Regions from separate parts of the Mesorhizobium sp. M0011 genome, predicted to be linked through region 3. Evidence: predicted binding sites of a transcription regulator. Region 3 holds the regulator's gene; each other region holds the start of a gene.

What was found. The regulator HrcA, encoded in region 3, represses chaperone genes, less so after heat shock. The targets are predictions, from matches to a motif close to GTTAGCACTCNCNNNNNGNGAGTGCTAAC.
Region 1: NKK51_RS04485 (co-chaperone GroES) is a predicted target of HrcA. The motif match lies at 3,687-3,715, and genes of this name have one in related genera.
Region 2: groES (co-chaperone GroES) is a predicted target of HrcA. The motif match lies at 1,998-2,026, and genes of this name have one in related genera.
Region 4: groES (co-chaperone GroES) is a predicted target of HrcA. The motif match lies at 3,125-3,153, and genes of this name have one in related genera.

What each region holds. Positions count from the first base shown of each region.
Region 1 is NZ_JAMYVQ010000003.1:97,818-105,106, forward strand. It holds gene NKK51_RS04470 (YeiH family protein) at 1-844, shown strand, start outside; partial or broken gene msrC (free L-methionine (R)-S-oxide reductase MsrC) at 860-1,354, opposite strand; gene groL (chaperonin GroEL) at 1,616-3,241, opposite strand; gene NKK51_RS04485 (co-chaperone GroES) at 3,275-3,631, opposite strand; gene NKK51_RS04490 (hypothetical protein) at 3,883-4,131, shown strand; gene NKK51_RS04495 (DUF1488 family protein) at 4,128-4,394, shown strand; gene NKK51_RS04500 (hypothetical protein) at 4,423-4,614, opposite strand; gene NKK51_RS04505 (hypothetical protein) at 4,620-4,823, opposite strand; tRNA gene NKK51_RS04510 (tRNA-Cys) at 5,012-5,087, opposite strand; gene NKK51_RS04515 (LacI family DNA-binding transcriptional regulator) at 5,510-6,553, shown strand; gene NKK51_RS04520 (ABC transporter substrate-binding protein) at 6,617-7,289, shown strand, end outside.
Region 2 is NZ_JAMYVQ010000036.1:13,879-21,167, forward strand. It holds gene groL (chaperonin GroEL) at 1-1,585, opposite strand, end outside; gene groES (co-chaperone GroES) at 1,649-1,945, opposite strand; gene bioZ (3-oxopimeloyl-[acyl-carrier-protein] synthase BioZ) at 2,376-3,359, opposite strand; gene NKK51_RS28045 (adenosylmethionine--8-amino-7-oxononanoate transaminase) at 3,356-4,621, opposite strand; gene bioD (dethiobiotin synthase) at 4,621-5,256, opposite strand; gene NKK51_RS28055 (8-amino-7-oxononanoate synthase) at 5,253-6,401, opposite strand; gene bioB (biotin synthase BioB) at 6,398-7,289, opposite strand, start outside.
Region 3 is NZ_JAMYVQ010000018.1:61,510-68,798, reverse strand. It holds gene cysK (cysteine synthase A) at 1-487, opposite strand, end outside; gene NKK51_RS19840 (LysE family translocator) at 665-1,282, opposite strand; gene NKK51_RS19835 (PQQ-dependent sugar dehydrogenase) at 1,394-2,746, opposite strand; gene NKK51_RS19830 (hypothetical protein) at 2,845-3,042, opposite strand; gene hrcA (heat-inducible transcriptional repressor HrcA) at 3,067-4,149, opposite strand; gene rph (ribonuclease PH) at 4,348-5,064, shown strand; gene NKK51_RS19815 (VOC family protein) at 5,249-5,659, shown strand; gene rdgB (RdgB/HAM1 family non-canonical purine NTP pyrophosphatase) at 5,659-6,306, shown strand; gene hemW (radical SAM family heme chaperone HemW) at 6,303-7,289, shown strand, end outside.
Region 4 is NZ_JAMYVQ010000013.1:12,600-19,888, reverse strand. It holds gene NKK51_RS16060 (MFS transporter) at 1-447, opposite strand, end outside; gene NKK51_RS16055 (TetR/AcrR family transcriptional regulator) at 571-1,197, shown strand; gene NKK51_RS16050 (ATP-grasp domain-containing protein) at 1,265-2,116, opposite strand; gene NKK51_RS16045 (class I SAM-dependent methyltransferase) at 2,189-2,983, shown strand; gene groES (co-chaperone GroES) at 3,216-3,512, shown strand; gene groL (chaperonin GroEL) at 3,575-5,230, shown strand; gene NKK51_RS16030 (TetR/AcrR family transcriptional regulator) at 5,313-5,921, opposite strand; gene NKK51_RS16025 (OsmC family peroxiredoxin) at 6,079-6,486, shown strand; gene NKK51_RS16020 (nuclear transport factor 2 family protein) at 6,503-6,889, shown strand; gene NKK51_RS16015 (LysE family translocator) at 6,989-7,289, opposite strand, start outside.

The DNA of each region.
Region 1 (7,289 bases), on a different contig from region 3:
CTCCAACGTGCTCGGCACACCGGTGCACGCCAAAGCCGGTATCGCATTCTCGCAAAAGCGCCTGTTGCGCTTCGCCATCGTGCTGCTCGGCTTCCAGCTGACGCTCGGCCAAGTCGTCTCGATCGGCGCCGGCGGCGTCGGCATTGTCGCGGCCACGCTTGGTGCCACCTTCGTTTTCACCATCACGCTCGGTCGGCTGATCGGCGTCGACGCCAAGCTGGCGCAGCTGATCGCCGCCGGCACCTCGATCTGCGGCGCCTCGGCTATCGTCGCCACCAACATCGTCACCGATGCGCGCGACGAGGACGTCACCTACGCCGTCGCCTCGATCACCTTGTTCGGCACCGTCGCCATGCTCGGCTTCCCGCTCATGGCGCCCATGCTCGGCCTCGACCAGCACGCTTTCGGCCTGTGGGCAGGCGCCTCGATCCATGAAGTGGCGCAAGTCATCGGCGCCGGCTTCCAGAACGGCACCCAGTCCGGCGAGATCGCCACCGTCGCCAAGCTGACCCGCGTCGCCATGCTGGCGCCGATGGTCGTCGCGCTCGGCCTGATGGCGCGCCGCAGGAGCAGCAGTGAGGTGGCGGCGCGGCCGCCCATGCCGTGGTTCGTCGCCGCCTTCGTCGCCATCGTGGCGCTGAACAGCCTCGTCACCGTGCCGGCCGAGGTGAAATCGGCAATGGCGCTCGCCACCACCATCATGCTGACCATGGGGCTGGCCGCCATGGGCCTGCAGGCCGACATCTCGCAGTTGCGCTCACGCGGCCTGCGCCCCTTGGCGCTCGCCTTCTCGGCCTTCCTGTTCATCGGCTGCTTCAGCCTGCTGCTGGTGAAATTCGCCTAGTCTAAACCGGGCATAGTCCTCGAACGAACTCGCCGCGGCATAGATCGCCGCCAGCGTCTCGATGCCGGCCTGGTCGGCCTTGTCGAAGCGGCCGGGCAGCGGGCTGTCGAGATCGAGCACGCCGAAGACGCCTTCATCGTCCTCGAGCAGCACCACCAGTTCCGAGCGCGAGTCGGCATCGCAGGCGATGTGGCCGGGAAAATCATGCACGTCCTTGATCAGCATCGAGGTGCCGAGTTCGACCGCCGTTCCGCACACGCCTTTGCCGACGGCGATGCGCACACAGGCCGGCTTGCCCTGGAACGGCCCGAGCACCATTTCCTCGTCCGATTGCAGGAAATAGAACCCGGCCCAGTTGAGGTCCGGCACCATCTGGAAGATGAGTGCTGCGGTGTTGGCCGCATTGGCGATCGAATCGCGCTCGCCGTCGAGCAGCGCCTTAAGCTGAGTGGCGAGGTCGCGGTAGAACGCGGCCTTGTCTGAGGTGTCGATGGCCTTAGCCGCAAACATGAACGTGTCTCCGTATAGGGGATGGCGGTTCGTCCGATCGCTTGCCAAAGTCGGGCGAGCTCCGCGACCAAGGGCCGCCTGGACAGTCTAGCGTGGATTGCGTCCCCTCCGAAAGCCGCAAGATCAGGGGTGCCGCCCGGCGCTGGGCCGGACGGCAAGGCAGCCATGCGTAAACTTTGCGATGGATCGTCTTGAGAATCATGACGGCCCCGATCGGGGGCCGCCATTCACATCTCAAACAGATCGGACAAGTCCTGCGTTTTAGTAGCCGCCCATGCCACCGCCGCCCGCCGGGGCAGCGTCTTTCGGCGGGATGTCGGTGATCATCGCTTCGGCGGTGATCAAAAGGGCCGCGATCGAACCGGCATCCTGCAGTGCGGTGCGCACCACTTTCGCCGGATCGACGATGCCTGCCTTGATCATGTCAACATAGACCTCGTTCTGGGCGTCAAAACCCTGATTGTGGTCCTTGCTGTCGGTGAGCTTGCCGACGACGATGGAGCCCTCGACGCCGGAATTCTCGGCTATCTGGCGGATCGGCGCTTCGAGCGCCCGCAGCACGATCGTGATGCCGGCCGTGACATCGGCATTGGCGCCGGTCAGGCCGCCAAGCACCGAGCGGGCACGCAGCAGAGCCACGCCGCCGCCGGGCACGATGCCTTCCTCGACCGCCGCGCGGGTGGCGTTCAGCGCATCGTCGATGCGGTCCTTCTTTTCCTTGACTTCCGACTCGGTGACGCCGCCGACGCGGATGACGGCTACCCCGCCGGCGAGCTTGGCCAGCCGCTCCTGCAGCTTCTCCTTGTCGTAGTCGGAGGTCGTCTCCTCGATCTGGCCCTTGATCTGGGCGACGCGCGCCTGGATCGTCGCCTTGGTGCCGGCACCGTCGATGATCGTGGTGGTGTCTTTCTCGATCAGCACACGCTTGGCGCGGCCGAGCATCTCGATGGTGACGTTTTCAAGCTTGATGCCGAGGTCCTCGGAGATCATCTGGCCTGATGTCAGCACGGCGATGTCTTCCAGCATCGCCTTGCGGCGATCGCCGAAGCCCGGCGCCTTGACGGCCGCGACCTTGAGGCCGCCGCGCAGCTTGTTGACGACCAGCGTCGCCAGAGCCTCGCCCTCGACGTCCTCGGAGATGATCAGCAGCGGCCTGCCGCTCTGCACCACCGCTTCGAGGATCGGCAGCATCGCCTGCAGATTGCCGAGCTTCTTCTCGTGGATAAGGATGTAGGGCTCTTCCAGCTCGACGCGCATCTTGTCGGCATTGGTGACGAAATAGGGCGAGAGATAGCCGCGGTCGAACTGCATGCCTTCGACGACATCGAGTTCGGTCTCTGCGGTCTTGGCTTCCTCGACGGTGATGACGCCGTCATTGCCGACCTTGTCCATCGCCTTGGCGATCATCTCGCCGACGCTGGCATCGCCATTGGCGGCGATGGTGCCGACCTGTGCGATCTCGGCCGACGACTTGACCTTCTTGGCGCGCGCCTGGATTTCCTTGACCACGGCGGAAACCGCCTGGTCGATGCCGCGCTTCAGATCCATGGGATTCATGCCGGCGGCGACCAGCTTGGCGCCTTCGCGCAGGATCGAGGCGGCCAGCACCGTGGCGGTGGTGGTGCCGTCACCGGCGAGGTCGTTGGTCTTCGAGGCCACTTCGCGCACCATCTGGGCGCCCATGTTCTCGAACTTGTCGGCAAGCTCGATTTCCTTGGCGACGGTGACGCCGTCCTTGGTGATGCGCGGCGCGCCATAGGCCTTGTCGATGATGACATTGCGGCCCTTAGGGCCGAGCGTGACCTTCACCGCATTGGTGAGGATCTCGACGCCGCGCAGCATGCGGTCGCGCGCGTCGGTGGAGAATTTGATTTCCTTGGCAGACATGATTTTTATCCAGTTCGTTCGGAGAAAATGAGGTCAGGCAGCTTTCTTGGCGGCCACGGTCTTGTCGGTTGCAGCGCCCTTGTCGATAATGCCAGTCTCGCTCTTGTCGATGACGCCCATGATGTCGGCTTCCTTCATGATCAGAAGGTCCTCGCCGTCGATCTTGACCTCGGTGCCCGACCATTTGCCGAACAGGATGAAGTCGCCGGCCTTGACGTCGAGCGGAACAAGCGCGCCGTTTTCGTCGCGTGCGCCAGGCCCGACGGCGATGACTTCGCCCTCCTGCGGCTTTTCCTTGGCAGTGTCGGGGATGATGATCCCGCCCTTGGATTTGATATCGCCTTCGGCGCGACGAATGACGACGCGGTCGTGGAGTGGCCGAAATTTCATGGGAACTTTCTTTCTGGGGCCGGCACAGGCGGCCACGCCCCTCCTCTATAGACGCGTTGGCACTCGATAGATAGGAGTGCCAAAAATTATTCGCGGACCACATTAAAATATTCAAAAGTATTATTTCAGCTGGCCGTTTCGTGTTATCCGCAGAATGTCAAATAATTCAAAAGATTGAATTTTGCCGATCGAGTGCCTATTTATCGGACAAGTTCACTTTCACGATTTCAGGCACAAGGGAGATTTCTTCGATGGCCGAAGGCAATCAGACGATCATGGAAAAAGCTGAAGCCCGCTTTGTCGACAAGCAGAAGAAGACAGCGGAGAAAAACAAGGCGACCGCCGAATATATGTCCGAGGCAAGAGCCAGGGAAATCAAGACGGCAAGGCTGAGGGAGCTTCGGCTGGCCAAGGAAGAGGCCGATCGTGTCGCCGAGGCCCTCAATCCGACGCCGAAGAAGAAGCGGGTGACCAAGAAAGCCACGGAGGCCAAGACATGAGCCTCACCTTTCCCAACCGCAGCCGCAGCTATGACGAAGCGGGCCAGCGCATTCGTTTCGTTGGCCATGACGGCATGTTCCAGATCTCGTTTTCCGTCGCTGCCGACGCCATGGCCAAGATGCGGCCGGGCACAGCTGCCGACGAAGCCGGTTATCTCCAGACATTCGACACCGAGAGCAGCGCCATCCGCGAGGTGGCGTCGAAGGCCTATGACCGCACCCGCAAGAGCATGTATGTGCTGACGGCGGCCGATTTCGGCTGAAATGGCGGCGAGTTGGCGCTGACCGCGATCAGGTCTTGCGCTCGGCCCTTTCGCGGCGTCTGACGTCGCGGACATTCATCTGCACGACCATGTCCTCGGCCTCGCGCGGCCCCATCCCGACCATCACCTTTTGCCGGACAACCGCAGGCTGGCCGGTGAAGACATCGATGATGCTCCAGCTCTGGGGAAGCTCCATGCGCAGCGTGTAGCGGTTGGCCATGGCGGTCAGCCTTGCATCGTGAAAAACACGGCGCCCAGGATCAGCACCGTCCAGGCGACGACCGACAGTTTCAGCATCATGCCGCCACGCACGGCCAGAAGCTTCCGCAGGTGCGGCACACCTGCCGACGAGACCGGTGCCGCCGCCAAGGCGACAGGGGCCTTGAGGCCAAGTTTTCCAAAGACGGGCAGCAGCGACGGTTCACGCACGAAAGGCCTCGAATGTCAGGGAAAAGCGAAGCAAGAACGCTCGCGCCCCTTCCATAGCACTTTTTCGCGAGCGCCTGCATGCCAAATTCAAGACAGGACTGCTTTGACGGCCAGTCCGTACTGCCTTCGCAACACACAATCTATTCGTGGGAACTGACTGCGCCCGGGGCAGATTGGGACGCCAAATTTGGAGGCCTCGCCTCGGGATCGAACCGAGGCTTCAGAGATTTGCCGTCTCCAGCGTAGCCGCTCCGCCACGAGGCCATGGCTGTGAAGTAGCGGCCAAATATTTACGGAAAGGTTAATCCCGAGGGATTGTTCAGAATTTTCGGGGTCGAGCTTCAGAGCGTTCGCCAGCCAACCTTGCCGGGTCTCGCTTCCGGCGCAGAGTTGAGATCCTTCACGCCCCAAGCGGCAGCCCGCCCCGTCTCGACCGAGGGCCTCCAGCACTGCGACTGACGTTCTTCCCCTGAGCTACGCGCTTCCGAGGCTGCTTTTACCCCGCGTTGCATTTCGGAGGAGAGGAGCGGAGGCCAACCAACTTTCCCCTTGAACAGCGATTCGATCTGGCTTAGCTTCATCTGAGAAAAGGTTTTCCCAAACAATCGTCGTCGGGCTCGGCCACCTGCCGGGCCTTACCCGGCTCGGTAAGAGAAAACCTTTTCCCAACCAAGGATCTCGGCGCGATGCCATCGGACGATCTGCCTGTTCCGGTCTTTTCCAAGCCAGTCACCTTGCGTGACGTGGCCGCCCAGGCCGGAGTCAGCGTCGCCACCGCATCCAAGGCGCTCAACAGCCAGGGCCGGATGACAGCCGAGACGCGCGAACGCATTCGCGAGACCGCCCGGCGGCTCGGCTTCCGGCCCAACAGCCTGGCGCAAAGCCTGCTCCGGCGCCGCAGCTTCACCGTCGGCCTGCTCACCAACGATACCTATGGCCGCTTCTCGCTGCCGCTGATGTCGGGCATTTCGGACGCGCTGGTCGACAATGGCGTCTCGGTGTTCCTGTGCAATGTCGAGGAGGATCCGCGGCTGGGCCAGATGCATGTCGACGCCATGCTCGACAAGCGCGTGGACGGCATCATCGCTACCGGCAAGCGCATCGATCGCCATCTGCCCGTCGACCTCTCCAATCTGCGCGTCCCGGTGATCTATGCCTTCACGCAGCCAGATCCCGACGCCGTCGCTTTCGTCTCGGACGATGTTGGCGGCGCCCGGCTGGCCGTCGAGCATTTCTGCCGGCTGGGCCGCAAGCGCATCGCCCACGTCACCGGGCCGGCGAGCTTTGCCGTGGTGCACGCGCGCGTCCAGGCTTACCGCGACGTGCTCGTCGAAAACGGCCTGACGGTCAGCGAGCCGCTGCTCGGCTCCTGGTCGGAAGCCTGGGGTCACCAGGCGGTTGCGCAACTGTTCGACGGCAAAAGCGAAAGGTCGGACGCGGTCTTCTGCGGCAACGACCAGATCGCGCGCGGCGTCATCGATGCTCTGCGCGAACGCGGGCTCGACGTCCCCAGTGATGTCGGCGTCATCGGTTTCGACAATTGGGAGATCGTGGCCGAGGCGACGCGCCCGCCGCTGACCTCTGTCGACATGAACCTGGTCGCGCTCGGGCGCGAGGCCGGGTTGACCCTGCTTTCGCTGGTCGGCGGCAAGCCCGCCGCGCCAGGCATTCGAAAACTGCCGTGCCGGCTGGTGGTGCGGCAGTCATGCGGCCATCCGCCGGGTGGCTGAAAACGAAGCGCCGCGCAATCGGCGCCGAGCCGCGGACCGCGGCCAACCTTGGAGGAGGAGAACATGAGGAACCTGATTGCCAAACTGACTCTGGCCGCTGCCGTTTTGGGTGGCGGTCTCGGCACTGCCGCCGCCGAGACGGCCAACATTTGGGTGCGCGCCGACGGCTCGAATTTCATGCCGAGGATCGTCGATGCCTACAACAAGGCGCACACCAACCAGGTCAAGCTCGACATCATTCCCAATGCCGAGATCATCCCGAAATACGGTGCCGCGGCCGCCGGCGGCACGGCGCCCGACGCCCTGTCGCTCGACCTGATCTACACGCCGTCCTTCGCCGCAGCCGGCCAATTGGAGGACATCACCGACTGGGCCAAGTCCCTGCCCTATTTCTCGAGCCTGTCGCCGGCGCATGTGAAGACCGGCACCTACAAGGATCACATCTATGGCCTGCCCTTCTCCGCCGACGCCTCGGTGCTGATCTGGAACAAGAAGCTGTTCAAGCAGGCCGGCCTCGACCCCGAAAAAGGTCCGGCCAACTGGGCCGAGATCGCGGCCGATGCCGAGAAGGTCAACGCGCTCGGCGGCAACATCAAGGGCTTCTACTTCTCCGGCAATTGCGGCGGCTGCAACATCTTCACTTTCACACCCCTGATCTGGGCGTCGGGCGGCGACATCCTGAGCGAAGACGGCTCGAAGGCGACGCTGGACAGCCCGCAGCTGCGCGGCGCCATCG
Region 2 (7,289 bases), on a different contig from region 3:
ACTCCTTCTTCGGAGCCTCCGCGATCATGGCTTCGGTGGTGACCAGCAGGCCGGCGACCGAGGCCGCGTCCTGGAGAGCCGTACGGACAACCTTGACCGGATCGACGATACCCATGGCGATCATGTCGCCATATTCGCCGGTCTGGGCGTTGTAGCCGAAGGTCGCGCCCTTGTTCTCAAGGATCTTGCCGGCAACGATCGATGCTTCCGCACCGGCGTTGGCCGCGATCTGGCGGGCCGGAGCCTGCAGCGCACGACGAACGATGTTGATGCCGGCGGCCTGGTCGGCATTGACGCCGGTGACCTTGATGTCGGCCGAAGCGCGCAGGAGAGCGACGCCGCCGCCTGCAACGATGCCTTCTTCGACGGCCGCGCGGGTCGCGTTGAGGGCGTCATCGACGCGGTCCTTCTTTTCCTTGACTTCGACTTCCGTGGCACCGCCGACGCGGATCACCGCAACGCCGCCGGCGAGCTTCGCCAGACGTTCCTGCAGCTTCTCCTTGTCGTAGTCCGAAGTGGTCTCTTCGATCTGCTGCTTGATCTGGGCAACGCGGCCCTGGATCTCGGCCTTCTTGCCGGCGCCGTCGACGATGGTGGTGTTCTCCTTGGAGATCGACACCTTCTTGGCGCGGCCGAGCATGTTGAGGCCGACGTTCTCGAGCTTGATGCCGAGGTCTTCCGAGATGACCTGGCCACCGGTGAGGATGGCGATGTCTTCCAGCATGGCCTTGCGGCGATCACCGAAGCCCGGCGCCTTGACGGCGGCGATCTTCAGGCCGCCACGCAGCTTGTTGACGACCAGCGTGGCCAGGGCCTCGCCTTCGACGTCTTCCGAGATGATGAGCAGCGGCTTCGAGGTCTGCACGACGGCTTCGAGAACCGGCAGCATCGCCTGCAGGTTGGACAGCTTCTTCTCGTGCAGGAGGATGTAGACGTCCTCGAGCTCGGCAACCATCTTGTCGGCGTTGGTGACGAAGTAGGGCGAGAGATAGCCGCGGTCGAACTGCATGCCTTCGACGACCTCGAGTTCAGTCTCGGCGGTCTTGGCTTCCTCAACCGTGATGACGCCTTCGTTGCCGACCTTCTGCATCGCTTCGGCGATCATCTTGCCGACCGACTCGTCGCCATTGCCGGCGATCGTGCCGACCTGGGCAACTTCCTCGGAGGTCTTGATCTTCTTGGCAGCCTTGCCGAGCGCCGCGACGACTTCGGTCACGGCCAGATCGATGCCGCGCTTCAGGTCCATCGGGTTCATGCCGGCGGCAACGGCCTTGTTGCCTTCCTGGACGATCGACTGCGCCAGAACGGTCGCGGTTGTGGTGCCGTCACCGGCGATGTCGTTGGTCTTCGAAGCAACTTCGCGGATCATCTGCGCGCCCATGTTTTCGAACTTGTCGGAAAGTTCGATTTCCTTGGCGACGGTGACCCCGTCCTTGGTGATGCGCGGTGCGCCGAACGACTTGTCGATGACGACGTTGCGGCCCTTGGGGCCGAGGGTGACCTTCACCGCGTCGGCGAGGATGTTGATGCCGTGAAGCATGCGCTCACGGGCATCGCGGGAGAATTTTACGTCTTTGGCAGCCATTTTTTTACTCCTGGGCATCTCGCCCGAAATTCAGATTTGATGGTGCGAAGGAAAGGACTGATATCAGCCGATGATGCCCATAATGTCGGATTCCTTCATGATCAGAAGGTCTTCGCCATTGAGCTTGACTTCGGTACCCGACCACTTGCCGAACAGGATGCGGTCGCCGGCCTTGACGTCCAGCGGGACCAGCTTGCCTGCTTCGTCACGAGCGCCGGAGCCGACGGCGATGATCTCGCCTTCCTGCGGCTTTTCCTTCGCCGTATCCGGGATGATGATCCCGCCGGCGGTCTTGGATTCGGATTCGACCCGGCGAACGACCACGCGGTCATGCAGCGGCCGGAAATTCGACTTTGCCATTTTTGGATGTCCTTGGTGCGGATGTTGAACGGTTCTCCGTTGCCGGAGCGTGCTTAGCACTCAGCGGAAGCGAGTGCTAACGCGGCAATGAGATAAGCCGCATGCTCCTGCTAGTCAAGACGAAAGAGCAAAGAGCAAAGAGAAAAGAGCAGACAGCAAAGAGAAGAGAGCAAAGAGCGTGTAAGCATCGAGCCTTTTATGTGAACAATGTCGGGTATCAGACATATATGGGGCGGCTCACCCTTTGTATTTGAGCTTTATTCAGATGGCACGAATGATGCAACAGGTGATGCATTTGATCTCATCCAGAGGCTCGCACGGGGTCGTGCTGCGTCAGCTCGGTCATGTCGAGCTTCAGAAGGCCATTTTGGCATTGGTTCTGTTGCCCTATTCCCATTCATGACCAGTCCTGCGCGCGTGAGCCGGCCGGCTAGATTCCAACCACGAGAGCGCCGCCGCTGAGACCCGCACCCGCCGCCGACAGAAGGATTTTCTCTCCAGGCTGGAATGGCTCCGTCTGGTTGGCGAGCGAGAGCGACAGCGGGATCGTCGCGGCCGAAGAGTTGCCGTATTCGGCAATCGTCTTGACAATTGCTTGGTCCGCGATGCCGAGGTTCCTCCCGACCGCGTCGAAAATCCGAGTATTGGCCTGATGGGGCACGAACCGGCCGAGATCGTGTGGCCGCACTCCGGCAGCGGCTAGCGCGCTTATCGAGCAATTGGTCATCATCTCGACGGCCTTTGCGAACACTTCGCGGCCGTCCGTCATCCTCATTCGGGTTTGCGCGAGATCGAGGTCACCGTGGAACGGCTTGTTGCTTCCTCCTGCGGGAATCTGGATCAGCCCGTATCGCGAGCCGTCCGAAGCCACCGAGGCACCGAGAATGCCCCGATCAGCATCATCGCACTGACCGATCACCAGGGCGCCGGCGGCATCGGCAAACAGGACCGAGCTTGCGCGCTCGGCTGGATTGATGCGGCGGCTGAGGATATTGGCGGCGATAACAAGGCTCGCTTTGCCGTGCAGGCGGGTAAATCCGTCCGCAAACATCAGCGCATAGATGAAGCCGGCGCAGGCGCCTGTCAGATCCACCGCGCCTGCGCTGCCAAGGCCAAGCTTGTGTGCGACCAGCGGCGCGCTCGGCGGCAGAAGATGGTCGGGCGTCGAGGTGGCAAGCAACAGCAGACCGATGTCGTGGCGCGCAATACCGGCGTTCGCCAGCGCCATGTCGCCGGCCTGCGCAGCAAGACCAGACAGCGTGTCTTCGTCGGTTGCCCAGAAGCGCGACCGTATCCCGGTACGCCTTTCGATCCAGCCTGGATCAAGACCGAGATTGCTCTCGATTTCGGCATTCGCCACCTTTCGCCCAGGCGCATGATGGCCAAACCCGAGAATGCGCGACGACTTGCTCATGGCCTGGACCCGAAGCGTTCGCCCGCCTCCTCAATGGCGTCATAGAGTCGCTCGAGCTCGTCGCCGGTGATGCAATAGGGTGGCAGAAGGTAGAGGACATTGCCGAGCGGGCGCACAAGTAGCCCTCGCTCGAGGAAGAAAGCGCGCAGTTTCGGTCCGATCTCGGCGAGATAACCTGCGGAACCGGTTCGCAGGTCGAGCGCCGCGATCGTGCCGGTCGCCCGGCAGTCGGTGAAGAAGCTGTTGTCGCGAAAGCGTCGAAGCCCGGTGGCCTGCATTGCGCTCAAGGCCGCAATGCGCTCGGCCACCGGCTCGTCCCGCCAGATCTCGACATTGGCAAGTGCTGCCGCGCAGGCAATCGGGTTGGCAGTGTAGGAGCTCGAATGGAAAAATGTCTTCTTCCGGTCCTCGGAATAATGAGCCTGGAAGATGGCATCGGTGGCAAGCGTTACGGCCAGCGGGATGGCGCCGCCGGTCAGGCCTTTCGAGGTGCACAGGATATCTGGAGAGATCGATGCCTGCTCGCAGGCGAACATGGTTCCGGTCCGCCCCCAGCCGGTCATCACTTCGTCGGCGATCAGCAGCGTGCCGGAGGCCTCAGTGATCTTCTTCAATTCGGCCAGAACTGAAGCCGGATACATCAGCATGCCGCCGGCGCCCAGCACCAGCGGCTCGACGATTAAGGCTGCGGCTCGTCGATCGCGGGTCACAGCCTCTAAACGATCCAGCGTCTCTTGCTCGCGCCCCGCTGCCGGAAAGGGGATGGTGGCGACCTCGAACAGCAAGGGTTCGTAGGCGGCGTTGAACACGCCACGCGCACCGACGCTCATCGTGCCGATCGTGTCGCCATGATAGCTGTGATCCATGACGACGATGCGCGAGCGTGGGGCGCCGATATTGCGGAAATAACCGAGCGCCATCTTCAGCGCTACTTCGACCGAGGTCGAGCCACTGTCGGAATAGAACACCCAGTCGAGTCCAGCGGGAGCGAGGCCGACAAGCGCCTTGGCCAAGCGCTCTGCCGGCTCGTGCGTGAAGCCCGCAAAGATAATCTGGTCGAGGCTCGACGCGGTTGTCTCGATTGCCTTCATGATGCGGGGATGGCGGTGGCCATGTGTGACGACCCACCAGGAGGAGATGGCGTCCAGGATGCGGGCGCCGTCGGCCCTGCGGAGATAGGCGCCTTCAGTCCGGACGATTTCTGGGATCGCAGGCTCGAGCGCGTGCTGGGTGAAGGGATGCCACACATGAGACTGCGACATCAGTCACCTCCAGTAATCGAGGCGAAGGCGAAGCCGGCAATCATTGCGTCCCTCAGTGTCTTGCCGGTCAGCAGATCGAGGTGCGGCAGCCTGCCGAGCAGCGGCGCACCGCTGAATTCCACGATGGTCCGTTGCGTATCGGCCATCTCATCGCCGATGAAAGCGATGCCGGCCAACGGGATGGATCGGGCGCGGAGCGCCTCGATCGAGAGCAAGGTGTGGTTGATGGTGCCGAGCGTGGTGCGGGCGCACAGAATAACGGGCAGCCGCCATTCAGCGAAGATGTCGATGAGCCTTGTGCGCCGGTTAAGCGGCACCATCAGGCCGCCGGAGCCTTCGATGACGAGCGGCGTCGGTAGGACGGGAAAAGCAAGATCGGCAGCCTTGATCGCCACGCCGTCGATCTCGGCCGAACGATGCGGCGACAGCGGGCTCCGCAAGCGGTAGGCTTCCGGCAGCACGCGCTCTGAGGGCAAGCCGGCAAGCCGCGCGACCACTTCGCTGTCGGTCTCGCCGTCGAGGCCCGATTGCACCGGTTTCCAGTAAAAGCCGTCGAGCAAACCGGCGAGCCCAGCCGCAAACACGGTCTTGCCAACTCCCGTGTCGGTTCCGGTGATGACGATGCGTTGGGTCATACCGCCTCCGGTGATGTTTGGGCCAACACCTCGACCAGCGCCTCGACCATGGCGGAAATGTCGGCTTCGCCGATATTGAGCGTCAGTGAGATGCGCAGCCGCGACGTGCGCACGGTCGGAGGACGAATACCGCGTATGTCGAAGCCGCGGGCCTGCAGGCGCGCCGCCACTGCCATGGTGCGCCTGATATCGCCGATTACGAGGGGCTGGATCTGCGAGCCGCTGGGTATCACGCCGCAGCGCTCGGCCAGCTGGCGGCCGGCGAGGGCAACGCGTTCATGCAGCTGAACACGCCGCATAGGCTCGTCGGCGAGCATTGCGAGTGCTTCGCGCACTGCCACTGCCATCAGCGGCGATGGCGCGGTGGCGTAGATGAATGGCCGGCAACGGTTGATCAGATACTCGCACAGTGCCCTCGGCCCGGTCACGAGCCCACCAGATGCGCCGAGCGCCTTGCCGCAGGTGTGGAGCGCGACGATGTTGTCGCGGCCCTCGAAAGCGGCGGCAAGCCCCCGGCCGTCCGGTCCCCAGACGCCGGTCGAATGCGCCTCGTCAATGACGATGAATGCGCCGTGCCGATCGGCAAGCGCGACCAGGCTCTCCAAAGGCGCGCAGTCGCCATCCATGCTGTAAAGGCTCTCCACCGCGATCCAGACGCATCCCATGCCGCCTGCGGCGCGCCAACGTGTGATCGCATCCTCAACAGCGGTGGCATCGTTGTGCGCGGCCAGCACGAACTGTGCGCGCCCGGCCTGCGCACCCTCATGCATGCTGGCATGGGCGAGCTCATCGAGAACCAAAAGATCGCCCTTCCGCGGCAGGGCGCTCAGCAGAGCGAAGTTGGCGATGTAGCCGCTGCCGAAGAACAGCGCGCGGTCGGCTCCAAAGAATGCCGCCGCGTCTGCCTCGAGCTGCTCGTGTTCCGGTGCATTGCCGCGCAACAGCCGCGACCCGGTGGCGCCAACCGGCGTGCCCCGCGCAATCGCCGCCACAACAGCATCGCCAAGTCTCCTGGACGAGGCCAGCCCGAGATAGTCGTTCGACGAGAAATCGAGACCTGCGCGCGGCGCAAGCGTCCGCAGCCGGTCCTTGCGGGCCAGTCCCTGCAAGGTCGCGTCATAGCGGGCAAGCGGTGCCCCGTTCATTGCGCCTCGAGTTCCATCGGCTCAATGCCGAGACGGCGGAACAGAAGGCTATCCTTGTCCTCACCGGGATTGTCCGCCGTCAGCAGCGTGTCGCCGACGAAAATCGAGTTGGCACCGGCAAAAAAGGACAGCGCCTGCATCTCGTCGGTCATGGCGGTGCGGCCGGCGGAAAGACGCACATGCGATTTCGGCATCATGATGCGCGCCAGGGCGATCACGCGCACGAATTCGATCGGCTCGATGGGCTTGGCTTCGGCAAGCGGGGTGCCGGCGATCGGGATCAGCATGTTGATCGGGACGCTTTCCGGCGGCTCGGGTAGGTTCGCCAGCGTAACCAGCATGTCGATCCGGTCCACCGGATCTTCGCCCATGCCGACAATACCGCCGCAGCAGACCTTGATGCCGGATCGACGAACCTGCTCAAGCGTGTCGAGCCGCTCGGCATAGCCGCGCGTGCTGATGATCTCGCTGTAGTAGCGTTCCGACGTATCGATGTTGTGGTTGTAGTAGTCGAGGCCCGCCTGCTTCAGTCGAGCGGCTTGCTCAAGATCGAGCATGCCGAGCGTCATGCAGGTCTCCATGCCCAGCGCCTTGACGCCTTCGACCATCGCCACCACCGCATCCATGTCGCGCGCCTTGGGGTTTCGCCAGGCCGCGCCCATGCAATAACGCGTGGCGCCGGCATCACGCGCCTTGGTCGCCTCGGCGATGACGCGCCGGACCTCCATCAGCTTCGACGCCTTCAGGCCGGTTTCGTGACGCGCCGACTGGCTGCAATAGCCACAATCCTCCGGGCATCCTCCCGTCTTGATGCTGAGCAGCCGGCTGAGCTGGACCTTGTTTGGATCGAAATTCTGGCGGTGCACCGTTTGCGCCAGGAAGAGGAGA
Region 3 (7,289 bases):
GATTCTCGAACTGCTGCGGGATGATCGCGTTGGGGATCGTCGCTGCCAGTTCGTCGGCCTTGGCGATGGCGCCCTTCATACCTTTCGGGCCTTCTGTCAGCACCAGCTCCGCGCCGAGCAGCGCCAGCATTTTCCGGCGCTCGATCGACATCGTTTCGGGCATCGTCAGGATCAGCTTGTAGCCCTTGGCGGCAGCGGCGAAGGCAAGCGCGATGCCGGTGTTGCCCGACGTCGGTTCGATCAGCGTGGTCTTGCCGGGAGAGATCTTGCCCGACGCCTCCAGCGCCTCGATCATCGCCACGCCGATGCGGTCCTTGACCGAGGCGATCGGGTTGAAGAATTCAAGCTTGGCGATGAGATTGGCGACGATGCCCTTTTCCCGAGCGAACTTGTCGAGCCGCACCAGAGGCGTATCGCCGATCGTGTCGGTGATGGAATCGTAGACGCGGCCGCGGCCGGGCACGCGGGCTGATGTGGGCTTGTTCATTGGTTTCGCTCCCAGAATTTCAGGCAAGTGGATTTGCGGGCAACATAGGACCTTCGACCGCGCAAGATAGACTGTCGATTGAAAATATCCGAGTGGGACCTGTGTCTAAAACAGTGCCGTCTCGGAAAAGCATTTCCCGCAAAGGCCTGTTTGCGAAATGCTTTGGCCGAAAGCCCGCTATTGGCGGGCGGCAATCGCTGCAGCGGCACCGACCATGAAGCCGGCAGCCGTACGGTTCAGCGCCTTGAGCGCGCGCGGCGATTTCAGGAACCAGCGCGCCTTGGCGGCCAGCGCCAGATACGGCACCAGCACCACCAGAAGCACGACGACCGTCAGCGCGACGAGAATGCCGTAGTCGGCCAGCGTAATGGTTTTCAGGTCGACGATGGTCGGCGTGATGGCGAGATAGAAGATCATCGTCTTCGGATTGCCGAGCGTGACAGTCAGGCCGGCGGCAAAGCTCGACAGCAAGCCGCCCTTGCCTTTTCTGGCCTCGACGGTCTCGGGCGTGATGCCGCTGTTCCAGAAGCGCCAGCCGAGGAAGGCGAGATAGGCGACGCCGAGCCATTTGATTGCCAGGAAAACCATGCCGAAACTCTGTGCAACGATGGCGAGGCCGAGCACCACGGCGGTCAGATAGGTGATGTCGCCAACCATCAGGCCAAAGGACATCGCCAGCGACGAGCGGAAGCCGGAGCCGAGCGCACGGGCGACCAGCGCGGTGATGCCGGGACCAGGAATCGCGGCGGCGATGCCGAGAGCGGCGCTGTAGGCGAGGAATCCGGTGAGGGTCATGGTTGCGGCCTTGCGCGACGCTGCTATCACGGCATCCTATCGCACAAAGCCCGGCGGGCGTGAATTCCCTGAAACTCGGATTCGATTGCACCACGCCTGTGCGAGTTGCGCTCAGGAACGACCGTCGCCATGGGTGACACGCCAGATGGTGCCGTTGCCGTCCTCGGTGACGATCAGCGCGCCATCCAGGGCCACCGCCACGCCGACCGGCCGCCCCCACACCTCGCCGTTTGAGACGACGAAGCCGGTGATGAAATCCTCATATTCGCCGGTTGGCTTGCCGTCCTTGAACAGCAACCGCACCACCTTGTAGCCGGTCCGGTTGCCGCGGTTCCATGACCCGTGCAGAGCGACGAAAGCATCGCCCTTGTATTCAGCCGGAAAGCTCTTCCCCTCGTAGAAGGCAATGTTGAGCGGCGCCGAATGCGCCTGCATCAGCACATCGGGAACGGTCGTTTTGCCGGCAAGATCGGGGCGCGCACCCTTGTGGCGCGGATCCTCATTGTCGCCGATGTAGTACCAGGGCCAGCCATAGAAGGCGCCCTCCTTGACCACGGTCGCGTATTCGGGCGGCACATTGTCGCCAAGCGCATCGCGTTCGTTGACGACGCACCACAGCGCGCCGGTCGCCGGCTGCACGGTCATGCCCGAGCAGTTGCGCAGGCCGGTGGCAACGATGCGGCCGCTCTTGCCATCGGGATCGAAGGCCAGCACATCGGCGCGGCCATCTTCGGATCCCCATGGCGCGCCGAGCGCCTGCGACGCCGCCCAGGCGTCGAGTCCGCCCTTCGGCTCCTGGCCCATGTCCTCGGCGACATTCGATCCCGAGCCGACCGACAGATAAAGCGTCTTGCCGTCCGGCGAAAAAGCGATGTCGCGGGTCCAGTGGTGATTGGCCGGGATGTTGTCGACGATGGTTTCTGGATCGCCGGAGGCCTTCAGGTCGCCATTGCGGTAGGCAAAACGCACGATGCTGTCGCTATTGGCGACATAGACCCATTGCGGGTCAGCGCCTGGCGGATAGAAGGCAATACCATAGGGCTGGTTGAGATTGCCGGCAAAGATGCCGTCCTGCGCAGGCTTCGCACTGCCTTCGGCCAGACGGTAGATGCGGACTTGGTTGGCCTCGCTGTCGGCGACGAACAGGTCGCCATTCGGCGCGACGCGCACGACGCGTGGATTGTCGATGCCCGATGCAACCAGCTCGGCCGAGAACCCCGGCGGCAGTTGCAGCTTCGCGTCTGCCGGCATGTCCGCAACGCCGGCGCTGTTCGAGGTCGACCGGGTGGCATAGGGCTTAGGCAGATCGTCCGGTCTGATCAGGCGGCGTGTGCCCGGCTTGTCCGCTCGCCAGTCGCCGAATGCGGCCGCGCCTTTGAGCACCGGATCGTCCGCCTGCTGGGCGAATGAAGCGGTCGAGAGAAACAGTGCGGCGGAAATTGCGGGGCCGGCAAAACGCATCATTCGGTCCTCCAATGTTTGGGCGTGAGAACAGGAACGAGCGGTCTCGTCGATCGTTCCACGGCACACGATGAGGTGGAGGAAGCTTCCGGTTTCCCGGCTCAGGTCCCGGCGGCGTAAAAATCGTCGTCGAGGCGTTTTTCCAACTCGACGAGGTCAGCCGGCAGCGGCAATCCCATGGCGCGCATTTCCTGCAGTTTTTCACGCAACTGCTCCTGGATCTCGTGCTGGTCCTCCGGCTGGTTGACCATCTCCTCCAGCAGCAGGCTGATCCGGGCCTTGAATTCTTCGAGCGCCATCGTCGTCTCCTCGGTTGGATCAGCTCAGCGCAGCATGCGGGAAATCAGCTGCGCCGTATAGTCGACCATTGGGACGATGCGCGCGTAGTTCAGCCGGGTCGGGCCGATGACGCCGAGCGCGCCGACGACGCGGGCATCCTTGTCGCGATAGGGCGCGACAACCAGCGACGAGCCCGACAGCGAAAACAGCTTGTTTTCCGAGCCGATGAAGATGCGCACGCCCGAGCCCTGCTCGGCGAGGTCAAGCAACTGGATAAGCCCGTCCTGCGTCTCCATGTCCTCGAACAAATGGCGCAGCAGTTCGATGTCGGCCTGGGCGGTGACGTTTTCGAGCAGATTGGCGCGCCCGCGCACGATGAGCCGTGCCGGCAGGCCACTGTCGGCGCCGGCCCACACCGCCAGCCCCTTCTCGACCAGGTCCTGCGACAGCGTGTCGAGCGCGGCCCTGGTCTCTTCCTTGATGCGGGCGATCTCGATCCGCGCCTCGGCAAGCGTTCGGCCGCGTATATGGGCGTTGAGGAAATTTGAGGCCTCGTGCAGTTGCGAGACGGTGATGCCGGCAGGCAGCTCGACGACGCGGTTCTCGACGTCGCCATTCTGCGACACCAGCACCGCCAGCGCCTTGGTCGGTTCGAGCTGGATGAATTCGATGTGCTTCAGCGCCACCTCGTTCTTGGCGGCCAGAACCAGGCCGGCGCCGCGCGACATGCCCGACAGCATCTGGCTGGCCTCGGTCAGCATGTGCTCCAGCGTCGCGCCCGAGCCGGACGCCCGAACCTGTGCCTCGATGGCGCGGCGCTCCTCGTCGGAAAGGTCGCCAAGCTCCATGAAGGCATCGACAAAGAAACGCAGGCCGGCCTGCGTCGGCAACCGGCCGGCCGAGATGTGCGGCGCGTAGATCAGGCCGAGATGCTCGAGATCGCTCATCACGTTGCGGATGGTCGCCGGCGACAGCGAGGACGGCAGGATACGCGACAGGCTGCGCGAGCCCACCGGTTCACCGTCCCTGAGGTAGGAATCGACAATGCGCCGGAAGATGTCGCGGGAACGCATATCGAGCGACTGAAGCGCGGGCGACTGCGAAGCGGGATCGACTGCCTTGGTCATACGGCCAAAAACCTCCGGCCCAACGATATAGACTTACACTGCACCCGCGCAACCCGGTGTCTTTGTGAGATCACCCGGTGTCTGTGTGAGATCACCCGGTGTCTGCGTCAGATCGTCAGGCCATTTTCCTTTGCGCCACGCGTCCCATGCGGTTACAAGCCGGCCAAGATTCCGAAAAATGACAAGAAAGCAGCCTGAATGCGCCCTTCCAAACGCCAATTCGACGAAATGCGTGCCATCTCCTTCGAGCGCGGCGTCTCCAAGCATGCCGAAGGCTCGTGCCTGGTGAAGTTCGGCGACACGCATGTCCTGTGCACGGCCAGCCTTGAGGAAAAAGTGCCTGGCTGGATGCGCAATTCCGGCAAGGGCTGGGTGACGGCCGAATACGGCATGCTGCCGCGCTCGACCGGCGAGCGCATGCGCCGCGAGGCTTCGGCCGGCAAGCAGGGCGGCCGCACGCTGGAAATCCAGCGGCTGATCGGCCGCTCCCTGCGCGCCGTGGTCGATCTGCAGGCGCTGGGCGAGCAGCAGATCACCGTCGACTGCGACGTCATCCAGGCCGATGGCGGCACCCGCACCGCATCGATCACCGGCGGCTGGGTGGCGCTGTATGACTGCCTGCGCTGGATGGAAGCGCGCCAGATGGCCAGTGTCGCCAAGGTGCTGAAGGACCATGTCGCTGCGATCTCCTGCGGCATCCATGACGGCCAGCCGGTCATCGACCTCGATTACATTGAGGATTCCGCGGCCGGCACCGACGCCAATTTCGTCATGACCGGCAAGGGTGGCATCGTCGAGATCCAGGGCACCGCCGAGGGCGAGCCTTTCTCCGAGGAGCAGTTCGCGGACTTGATGGGCCTGGCCAAGAAAGGCATTCAGCGGTTGGTGAGTTTGCAGCAGATGGCAGTGGCCTGAGGTTTCGAATGCCGAGCCAAGACACCCCCCTCTGGCCTGCCGGCCATCTCCCCCGCAAGGGGGGAGATCAGATGCTGTCTTGGCCTTCGCCAATAGTCAACGTTGCGCGAGAAATGCCGGCGAGGCCACAGCCAATCTCCCCCCTTGCGGGGGAGATGCCCGGCAGGGCAGAGGGGGGTGCCTCGTGATGCCCTCTGCCATCCTTGAATCAGCTCTCTACGTCAGCGACCTGACCGCAGCGGAAACCTTCTACACCGACATCCTCGGCCTCCCCCTCCTCGGCAAGGTGGCCGGCCGGCATCTCTTCTTCCGCTGCGGCCCCGGCGTGCTGCTCGTCTTCAACGCCGAGGCGACCAAAATCCCGCCGGCGTCCGACGCCAGGCTGCCGGTGCCGCCGCACGGCACGGTCGGGGAAGGCCATCTCTGCTTTGCGGCGGCCGCCGACGAAATCGTGCGCTGGAAAGCGCATCTCGAGGCGAAGCACATCGCTATCGAGAGCGAATTCGAATGGCCGCAGGGCGGCCGTTCGATCTATATACGCGACCCCTCGGGCAATTCGATCGAATTCGCCGAGCCACGAATCTGGGGCCTTTGATGCATTCTCTCGACGGAAAGAAGATCGTCGTCGCTAGCCATAATGACGGCAAGCTGCGCGAATTCGCCGACCTGATGGGGCCGTTCGGCTTCGAAGCCAAGTCGGCCAAGGAGTATGGCCTGCCGGAGCCTGACGAGACCGGCACCACCTTCGAGGAGAACGCCTACATCAAGGCGCTCGCCGCCGCCAAGGCGACCGGCCTGCCGGCGCTGTCGGACGATTCCGGCCTGTGCGTCGACGCGCTCGACGGTGCGCCCGGCGTCTACACCGCCAACTGGGCCGAGACCCCGGATGGCTCGCGTGATTTCGGCATGGCCATGCAGCGCACCGAAGTGGCGTTGCAGGAAGTCGGCGCGGCCTTGCCGCAACAGCGCAAGGGACGCTTCGTCGCCGTCATCTGCCTGGCGTTTCCCGATGGCGAGGCCGAATATTATCGCGGCGAGGCCGAAGGCACGCTGGTCTGGCCGCCTCGCGGCGAACTCGGCTTCGGTTACGACCCGGTCTTCCTCCCCGACGGCTTCGAAAAGACCTTCGGCGAAATGAGCGCCGAGGAAAAGCACGGCTGGAAGCCCGGCCAGCCGACGGCGCTTTCGCATCGCGCTCGCGCCTTCCAGAAGTTCGCCAAAGCGAGATTGGGCTCGCCATGAGCATGCTGCTCGACCGGACGCCCGGCTTCGGCGTCTATGTCCACTGGCCGTTCTGCGCGGCCAAATGCCCCTATTGCGACTTCAACAGCCATGTCCGCCACCAGCCAGTCGACCAGGAGCGCTTTGCCGCCGCCTTCGAGGCCGAATTGGCAACGATGCGCGAACGCACCGGGCCGCGCGAGGTGACCAGCATCTTTCTCGGCGGCGGCACGCCGTCGCTGATGAAGCCGGAAACCGTGGCCAGGGTTCTGGACGCCGTGGCGAAGAACTGGACTGTGCCTGATGGCATCGAGGTGACGCTGGAGGCCAATCCGTCCTCGGTCGAGGCCGAACGCTTTCGCGGCTACCGGGCAGCCGGCGTCAACCGCGTGTCGCTCGGCGTGCAGGCGCTGGATGACAAGGATTTGCGCTTCCTCGGGCGGCTGCACAATGTCGAGGAAGCGCTGCACGCCATCGGCCTCGCGCGGGAAATATTCCCAAGGCTGTCCTTCGACCTCATCTATGCCCGCCCCGGCCAGACGCCGGAGGCTTGGGCATCGGAGCTGGAACAGGCGATCGGCCATGCCGCCGACCATCTGTCGCTTTACCAGCTGACCATTGAGGAAGGCACGCCCTTCCACGCCCTGCACGCGGCAAAGAAATTCATCATTCCCGACAATGACCACGCCGCCGACCTCTATGCGCTGACGCAGGAGATTACATCGGCGCATGGTTTGCCGGCTTACGAGATCTCCAACCACGCAAGGCCGGGCGCCGAGAGCCGGCACAACCTCACCTATTGGCGCTATGGCGAATATGTCGGCGTCGGGCCGGGCGCGCATGGCCGCTTCGTCGAGAATGGTCGCCGCACGGTGACGATCGCCGAGCGGATGCCGGAAACCTGGGCCAATCTGGTCGAGGCCAAGGGCCATGGCGTCACCGGCGGCGAAATCCTGACGCGTTCGGAAGAGGCCGACGAATTCCTGCTGATGGGCCTGCGGCTC
Region 4 (7,289 bases), on a different contig from region 3:
GACGAAATAGCCGCCGATGCGCTCGGCGCGCCGCGAGCGGGCGATCAGTTCGGTGGCGATGGCGACCAGACCGCCCTCGGCGAGCCCGGCCAGGGCGCGGGCCGCGATCAGCGTGTTGGCGGTTGCGGCATAGGCCGTCCACACATTGGCCAGCGCCAGCAGCAGCAGAAGGACGGCACTTTTCCAGCGCATGTTGTGCGCCGAGAGCAGCATCGCCACGACAGCCGAACCGATGGCAATGGCGATCATCTCGGCGGTGGCGACCAGCGCCAGTTCATCGCCGCTGACATGACCCTCGGTGTAAAGGGCGCCAAGCAGCACCGGCTGCAGGCCTAGAATGAGCAGGCCGACCGAACCGATCCACAGGGCAGACGCCAGCTGCCGGCCGGTCGGATTGCCGACCAGCCAGTCGCCGCTGCCTGCATGGCCGGTATCTGTCGAAGCCAAAGGCGCCTCCCAACGTCCTTGCCGTGCGGCAAAAAAGCTGACAACCTGTCAGTATTTCAGAAACTGATACTTGATCATATTTCTTGTCAACCGGAATTTGAAAACCGTGCGAAAGATCGGTGCATGACCGAATTGAAAAGAATGGCGACCGAGCCGAGGCGCAGGCCCAAGCAGGAACGCAGCCGCGAGCGCATCGACGCGATCCTGTCGACGACCATGCGGCTGATCGGGGAAAAGGGTATCGACGCCGTCACCATGAAGGAGGTCGGCATGCTGGCGGGCGGGCCGATCGCCACCGTCTACCACTATTTTCCCAACAAATCGGCGATCCTGGCGATGCTCTATGAGCGGTTTTCAGAGGTCAGCCGGGCACGGCTGACGACGATCATCGCCGAAATCCACGAGGCGAAGGATGTGATCGTGGCCGCTGACCGGCTGCTCGATGATTATCTCAACCGTGTCGCCGGCGATCCGGCCATCCAGGATCTGCAGAACGCCATCCAGGCCGACAAGGCGCTCAAGAACCTCGACATCGCGGAAACCCGGTACCAAGCCAAAATGTTCTGCGACCACGTCATCGCCTTGCTCGAGCCCGAGAGGCGCGAGCAGTTCGAACGCATGGTTCTGCTGATCTTCCAGCTCGCCGGCGGCGTGGTGCGCCTGGCGCTCGCCGAGGGCGAACCGGAAAGCCGCCAGACCATCGAGGATTACCGGTCTATCATTCACACCCAGCTGCGGCTGTTTTTGTAGCCGTGGCGATCGTCAGCAAGCTGCCGCGAATGAGAGGTGTCGGGCATCGCAAGCATCAGAACGCCCGCTATGCGACCTGGCGGACTAGGGCTTCGAAGCCTTCGGCAAGATTGGCATTGCCGGCAGCGAGAAACGCAGAAAGATTGCGGGCGCCACCGGGCGTCTTGTTGGCATCAAGCAGCACCGCCCTGCCCTCATGCATGACGAAATCGAACTTTCCGTAGTCAAAGCCAAGCCGGCGCCGCAACGTGCGAAGCTCGTCGGGAACCGGAACCGGCTCACGGCGGATCGTGTCGTCTCCCTTGACGAGGCTCTGCGGCGAGACATGGCGGGTGCAGCGCTCGCGCTCGCCGCAGAATATCCAGAAGCGGGCTCCAAAGCCGTCCGCCTCCGGCTCGGGAATGAATTTTTCGACGACGAGATCGCTGCGGTCGAAGACCTCCGGCGCAACATCCGAAAGGGATGCATAGACGCGATAACCCTCGATGAGCTCGACGCCGGGAAACGGCTTCGGCTTCCCGGCTCGCAGCGATCGCCGGTTGAGCGCTTGCTCCCGCATCCCGAGATTGTTGAGATTGCTCTTGACGATGACCGGTCCTTGCCAGTCGTCCTCCTTGCCGATCACCGCGCCACTGACGCGTCGCTTGGAGATGTCGGCGGCTCCGATGTTCAGGCAGAAGGGAAAAGCGCGTGCGTATTCGACATATTCGGGGGGCGTCACAGTCGCATCGACGTGCAGCACCGCGATGTCGGCCTCCGGCTTTGCCGACGTTCCGGGGATTATGCGGACGGAATGACCGCGTCGCTTCAGTTCCTCCAGCAAACCGAAAAGCATATAGGAGCTCCGGCGGCGAAACAGCAGGCCACGCCGGCGTTCGAACCTGTCGAACTCATGCGTAATAACCGCGATGCGTGTCATGCGCCCCCCGAGCTTGGCTTCATTAGCGTCCTCCATTATGCCTGCAAATACAATGCCGGCTTGGGGGTGTGGATGACCGACCATTGGAATGCCATTCGAGGGCACTGGCAGTTGCTCGGGCCACCGTTGCGGCCGCCAGCGGAAGCGGTTGAGGCCTATGAGCGTGAGCTCGACCTTTCGAAGGCGCACGTCATTCTGCTCGGCGTGACGCCGGAACTCGCCGGGCTCGGGACGACGATGATGGCCGTCGACGAATCCTCCGACATGATCGCCGGTATCTGGCCAGGCGACACCGCGTTGCGAAAGGCAATCAACGGCGACTGGCTCGACTTGCCGGTGTCGGACGCAAGCATAGATGCGGTGATCGGCGATGGCTGCCTGTCGGCGCTCGGCCTTTCAACCGCGCGCCGGGCGCTGTTTGCGGCGATCGCCGGCGTACTGCGCACCGGCGGCCGAGCGGGACTGCGTCTCTTTGCCGGTCCCGAAACACCGGACGATCCGGCGGCGGTGCGGGCGCTTGCACTGTCGGGCGGTGTCTCGACCTTCCACGAACTCAAATGGCGCGTCGCAATGACCGCGACGGGCGATGCGCCCGACCATGCCATTCCGGTCAGGATGATCGCGGAAAGGTTCGATGCACTGTTTCCTGACCGCAAAGAGCTTTCGGCTCGCACGGGCTGGGACCTGCCCACCATCGGCACCATCGATGTCTATCGGAACTCGCCGGCCATCTACACCTTCGCGCCGGCGACTGCATTGGCGAGCGAGGCGGAAGCGTTCTTTGGTGATGTTCGCATCGCTTTGACCGGGAGCTATGGGCTCGCCGAGCGATGCCCGCTGTTGGTGCTGCGGGCGCCAAGACACTGAAGATAGCAGGACGGCACTCGAGCCGGGGCAGGCGCAACCCAGGCTTTGTTAAATCGTGCGGCAGCATGAGAAAAATTTCGCTCGCATCGCGGCCTTCGCGCACCTTGACTCTCAAAAGCCGCCAGCCTATTTCAGCGCCACGTTAGCACTCGCCTTTGGTGAGTGCTAACCACATGTCCGGCGCCGCCGGATGGAGGAACTGTTTCTCACCGTTCTCATCGAGGAAGAAAAAATGGCAAAGTCGAAGTTCCGCCCGCTTCATGACCGCGTGGTCGTTCGCCGGGTCGAATCCGAATCCAAGACCGCTGGCGGGATCATCATCCCCGACACGGCAAAGGAAAAGCCGCAGGAAGGCGAGATCATCGCCGTCGGCTCCGGCGCTCGTGACGAAGCTGGCAAGCTGGTCCCGCTGGACGTCAAGGCCGGCGACCGCATCCTGTTCGGCAAGTGGTCGGGCACCGAAGTCAAGCTCAATGGCGAAGACCTTCTGATCATGAAGGAATCCGACATCATGGGCATCATCGGCTGATATCAGGCCTTTCCGTCAACTGAATTCCCGGGCTCGATCAAAGCCCCTGCCAGGAGCTAAAAATGGCTGCCAAAGACGTAAAATTCTCCCGTGATGCCCGCGAGCGCATGCTGCGCGGCGTCAACATCCTCGCCGACGCGGTGAAGGTCACGCTCGGCCCCAAGGGCCGCAACGTCGTCATCGACAAGTCGTTCGGCGCCCCGCGCATCACCAAGGACGGCGTCACCGTCGCCAAGGAAATCGAGCTTGAAGACAAGTTCGAGAACATGGGCGCGCAGATGGTCCGCGAAGTTGCTTCCAAGACCAACGACATCGCCGGCGACGGCACCACGACCGCAACCGTTCTGGCACAGTCGATCGTCCAGGAAGGCCACAAGGCCGTTGCCGCCGGCATGAACCCGATGGACCTGAAGCGCGGCATCGATCTGGCCGTCGTCGAAGTCGTCGCGGCGCTCGGCAAGGCTGCCAAGAAGATCAAGACCTCCGAGGAAGTCGCCCAGGTCGGCACGATCTCGGCCAATGGCGACGAGTCGGTCGGCAAGATGATCGCGGAAGCGATGCAGAAGGTCGGCAACGAAGGCGTCATCACGGTTGAAGAAGCCAAGACCGCCGAGACCGAACTCGAAGTCGTCGAAGGCATGCAGTTCGACCGCGGCTACCTCTCGCCCTACTTCGTCACCAACGCCGACAAGATGGTTGCCGAGCTCGAGGACGTCTACATCCTCCTGCACGAGAAGAAGCTGTCCAACCTCCAGGCCATGCTGCCGGTTCTCGAAGCCGTCGTGCAGACCTCGAAGCCGCTGCTCATCATCTCGGAAGACGTCGAAGGCGAGGCTCTGGCCACGCTGGTCGTCAACAAGCTGCGTGGCGGCCTGAAGATCGCCGCCGTCAAGGCGCCGGGCTTCGGTGATCGCCGCAAGGCCATGCTGGAAGACATCGCCATCCTCACCGGTGGCCAGGTCATCTCGGAAGACCTCGGCATCAAGCTCGAGAACGTCGGCCTCAACATGCTCGGCCGCGCCAAGAAGGTGTCGATCTCCAAGGAGAACACCACCATCGTCGACGGCGCCGGCAAGAAGGCCGAGATCCAGGGCCGCGTCGCCCAGATCAAGCAGCAGATCGAAGAGACCACTTCGGACTACGACAAGGAGAAGCTGCAGGAACGTCTGGCGAAGCTCGCCGGCGGCGTTGCGGTGATCCGCGTCGGCGGTGCGACGGAAGTCGAAGTCAAGGAAAAGAAGGACCGCGTCGATGACGCCCTCAACGCGACCCGCGCGGCCGTCGAAGAAGGCATCGTTGCTGGTGGTGGCGTAGCCCTGCTGCGCGCTTCGGCCAACATCAAGGCCACCGGCGTCAACGCCGACCAGGCCGCCGGCATCAACATCGTTCGTCGTGCGCTGCAGGCTCCGGCCCGCCAGATCGCGGCCAACGCCGGTGCGGAAGCATCGATCGTTGCCGGCAAGATCCTTGAGAACAAGGGCTTGACCTTCGGCTACAACGCCCAGACCGGCGAATATGGCGACATGATCGCCATGGGTATCGTCGATCCGGTCAAGGTCGTCCGCACCGCTCTCCAGGACGCGGCCTCGGTCGCCGGCCTGCTGGTCACCACCGAAGCCATGATCGCGGAGGCTCCGAAGAAGGAGTCGGCTGGCGGCGGCGGCATGCCTGGCGGCATGGGCGGCGGTATGGGCGGTATGGGCGGTATGGATTTCTAATCCAGCCCTATCAGCCTTCAGATACGGAAAGGGCGGCAGAGATGCCGCCCTTTTTGTTTTGCGCAGCGGTCGTTGTGGCCTCTCAGACGGCGGCATCCGCGCGTTGCTTTACCTCGCCGGCAAGCACCGCGGCTTCGATCAGCGCCGCCACCTCATCGGCCACGGCCTGTACCGGGGCGCGGTCGCGGGTGGCGCGGGCGATCACCATCAGTCCTTCCAGCGACGATTCGACCAGCAGTGCCAATGCATGCGCGCGGCGCTCGGGCACCCCTGCCCTGACGAAGGCGTCCCGCAGCAGGCCTATCCACTGTTCGAAGGCCGAGCGGCACAACTCCGCCAGTTCCGGCACGTCGGTGGGCGAGTCCAGCACGACAGGCGCGACCGGACAGCCGAGCGAAAACTGGTTGTCTTCCAGCATGCGCCCCACCGACTGGTAGATATGATGGACGGCCACCGCCGGATCCTTTTCGGCAGCCAGCGCTTCGCCCAGCCTCTCCGTCACGTCGGCAACGCTAGCGCGCGTCACCTCGATGACCAGTTGGTCCTTGCCGCCGGGAAAATGAAAATAGAGCGAGCCCCGCGGTGCGCCGCTGGCGCTCAATATGTCGTTGAGCGAGGTGCCGTGATAGCCGCGCTGCCTGAGCAGCAGCCCAGTCGTCTCGAGTATGCGGGTGCGGGTGTCGTTGGCCATGTCAACCTCTGTCAGCAGGAATCACTATAGGCCTTGCGCAGAATATGACAATCGGTCTACATAATATGTAGATCAGTCTATATATTCCTGAGGAATGCCATGCGAAGGGAGAACGACAATGACAATTCGTGAAGCCTCGGCCAAATGACAGGGGACGCTGAAGGAAGGTTCGGGACGGTTGCGGCTCGGCAGCGGCGTCTTCGAAGGCGCCTATTCCTTCCCGTCGCGTTTCGAGAACGGTCCGGGCACCAATCCGGAGGAACTGATCGCCGCAGCGCATGCAGGCTGCTTCTCGATGGCGCTGAGCGCCATACTGGGCAACGCCAATCATGTTCCGACAAGCATCAGCACCGTCGCCAAGGTGCATCTTGGCGCAACCGCTGCCGGTCCGACGATCACCCGCATCGAACTCGAAACCGAGGCAGAGGTCGCGGGACTTGCCGAAGATGAATTCGAGCGCCTTGCACAGTCCGCCAAGGCGGGCTGCCTCGTCTCGCGGGCCCTTGCCGGCGTGTCCCAGATCACCCTCAAGGCAACACTCGTCGAAGCCACCAAAGGCCAATGAAGCCAGGAGAAAGAAGATGACACAGGAGCTTGTCATGGACGCAGCCGCGTACGACCTGTCCCAGCAGACGGCCGAGATCATGCGGCGCTACAACGACGTATTCCAACGCCATGATCCTTCGGCACTCGCCGAGCTGGTGGCTGAGGATTGCGTGATCGAGAACACCGTGCCAGCGCCGGACGGCGCCCGTTATGCCGGTCAAGCGGCGTGCGTCGGGCTTTGGGCGGCGATAGCAACCCAGGCCGGCACGCGCTTCGATATCGAGGAAACCTTCGTTGCCGGCGACCGGGCAACGATCCGCTGGCGCTATTTCATGACCGACGGCAATTCGCTGCGCGGCGTCAACCTCATGCGCGTGGCCGGCGGGCGGATCGTCGAAGCGATGGGCTATGTGAAGGGGTAGCGTGCCCGAGCAATTCCCCGAAAGCGCATAACGGCTTTTCGCCCGGAATAGCGCAACAAAGAGGAGCGGATCAGCGAGACTGAACCGCTCCCCGTGGCGCTACCGATCGGCCAGCGCCAGCTTCGCGCCGAGCATGACGAAGGCGCCGGCGAAGGTCCGGCGCATCCAGGTCAACACCATTGGCCGCGAGACGACGTGGCTGCGGATCGAGGCGGCGAAGATGCCGTAGCCGACGAAAACCACGAAGGTCAAAAGCATGAAGACGGAACTCAGTTCCAGCATCTTCGACAGCGCATTGGGCTCGGTGGTGCTGACGAATTGCGGCAGGAAGGCGAAGAAGAAGATCGACAGTTTCGGATTGAGCACGTTGACGAGGATACCGGTGGCAATCACCTTGCCG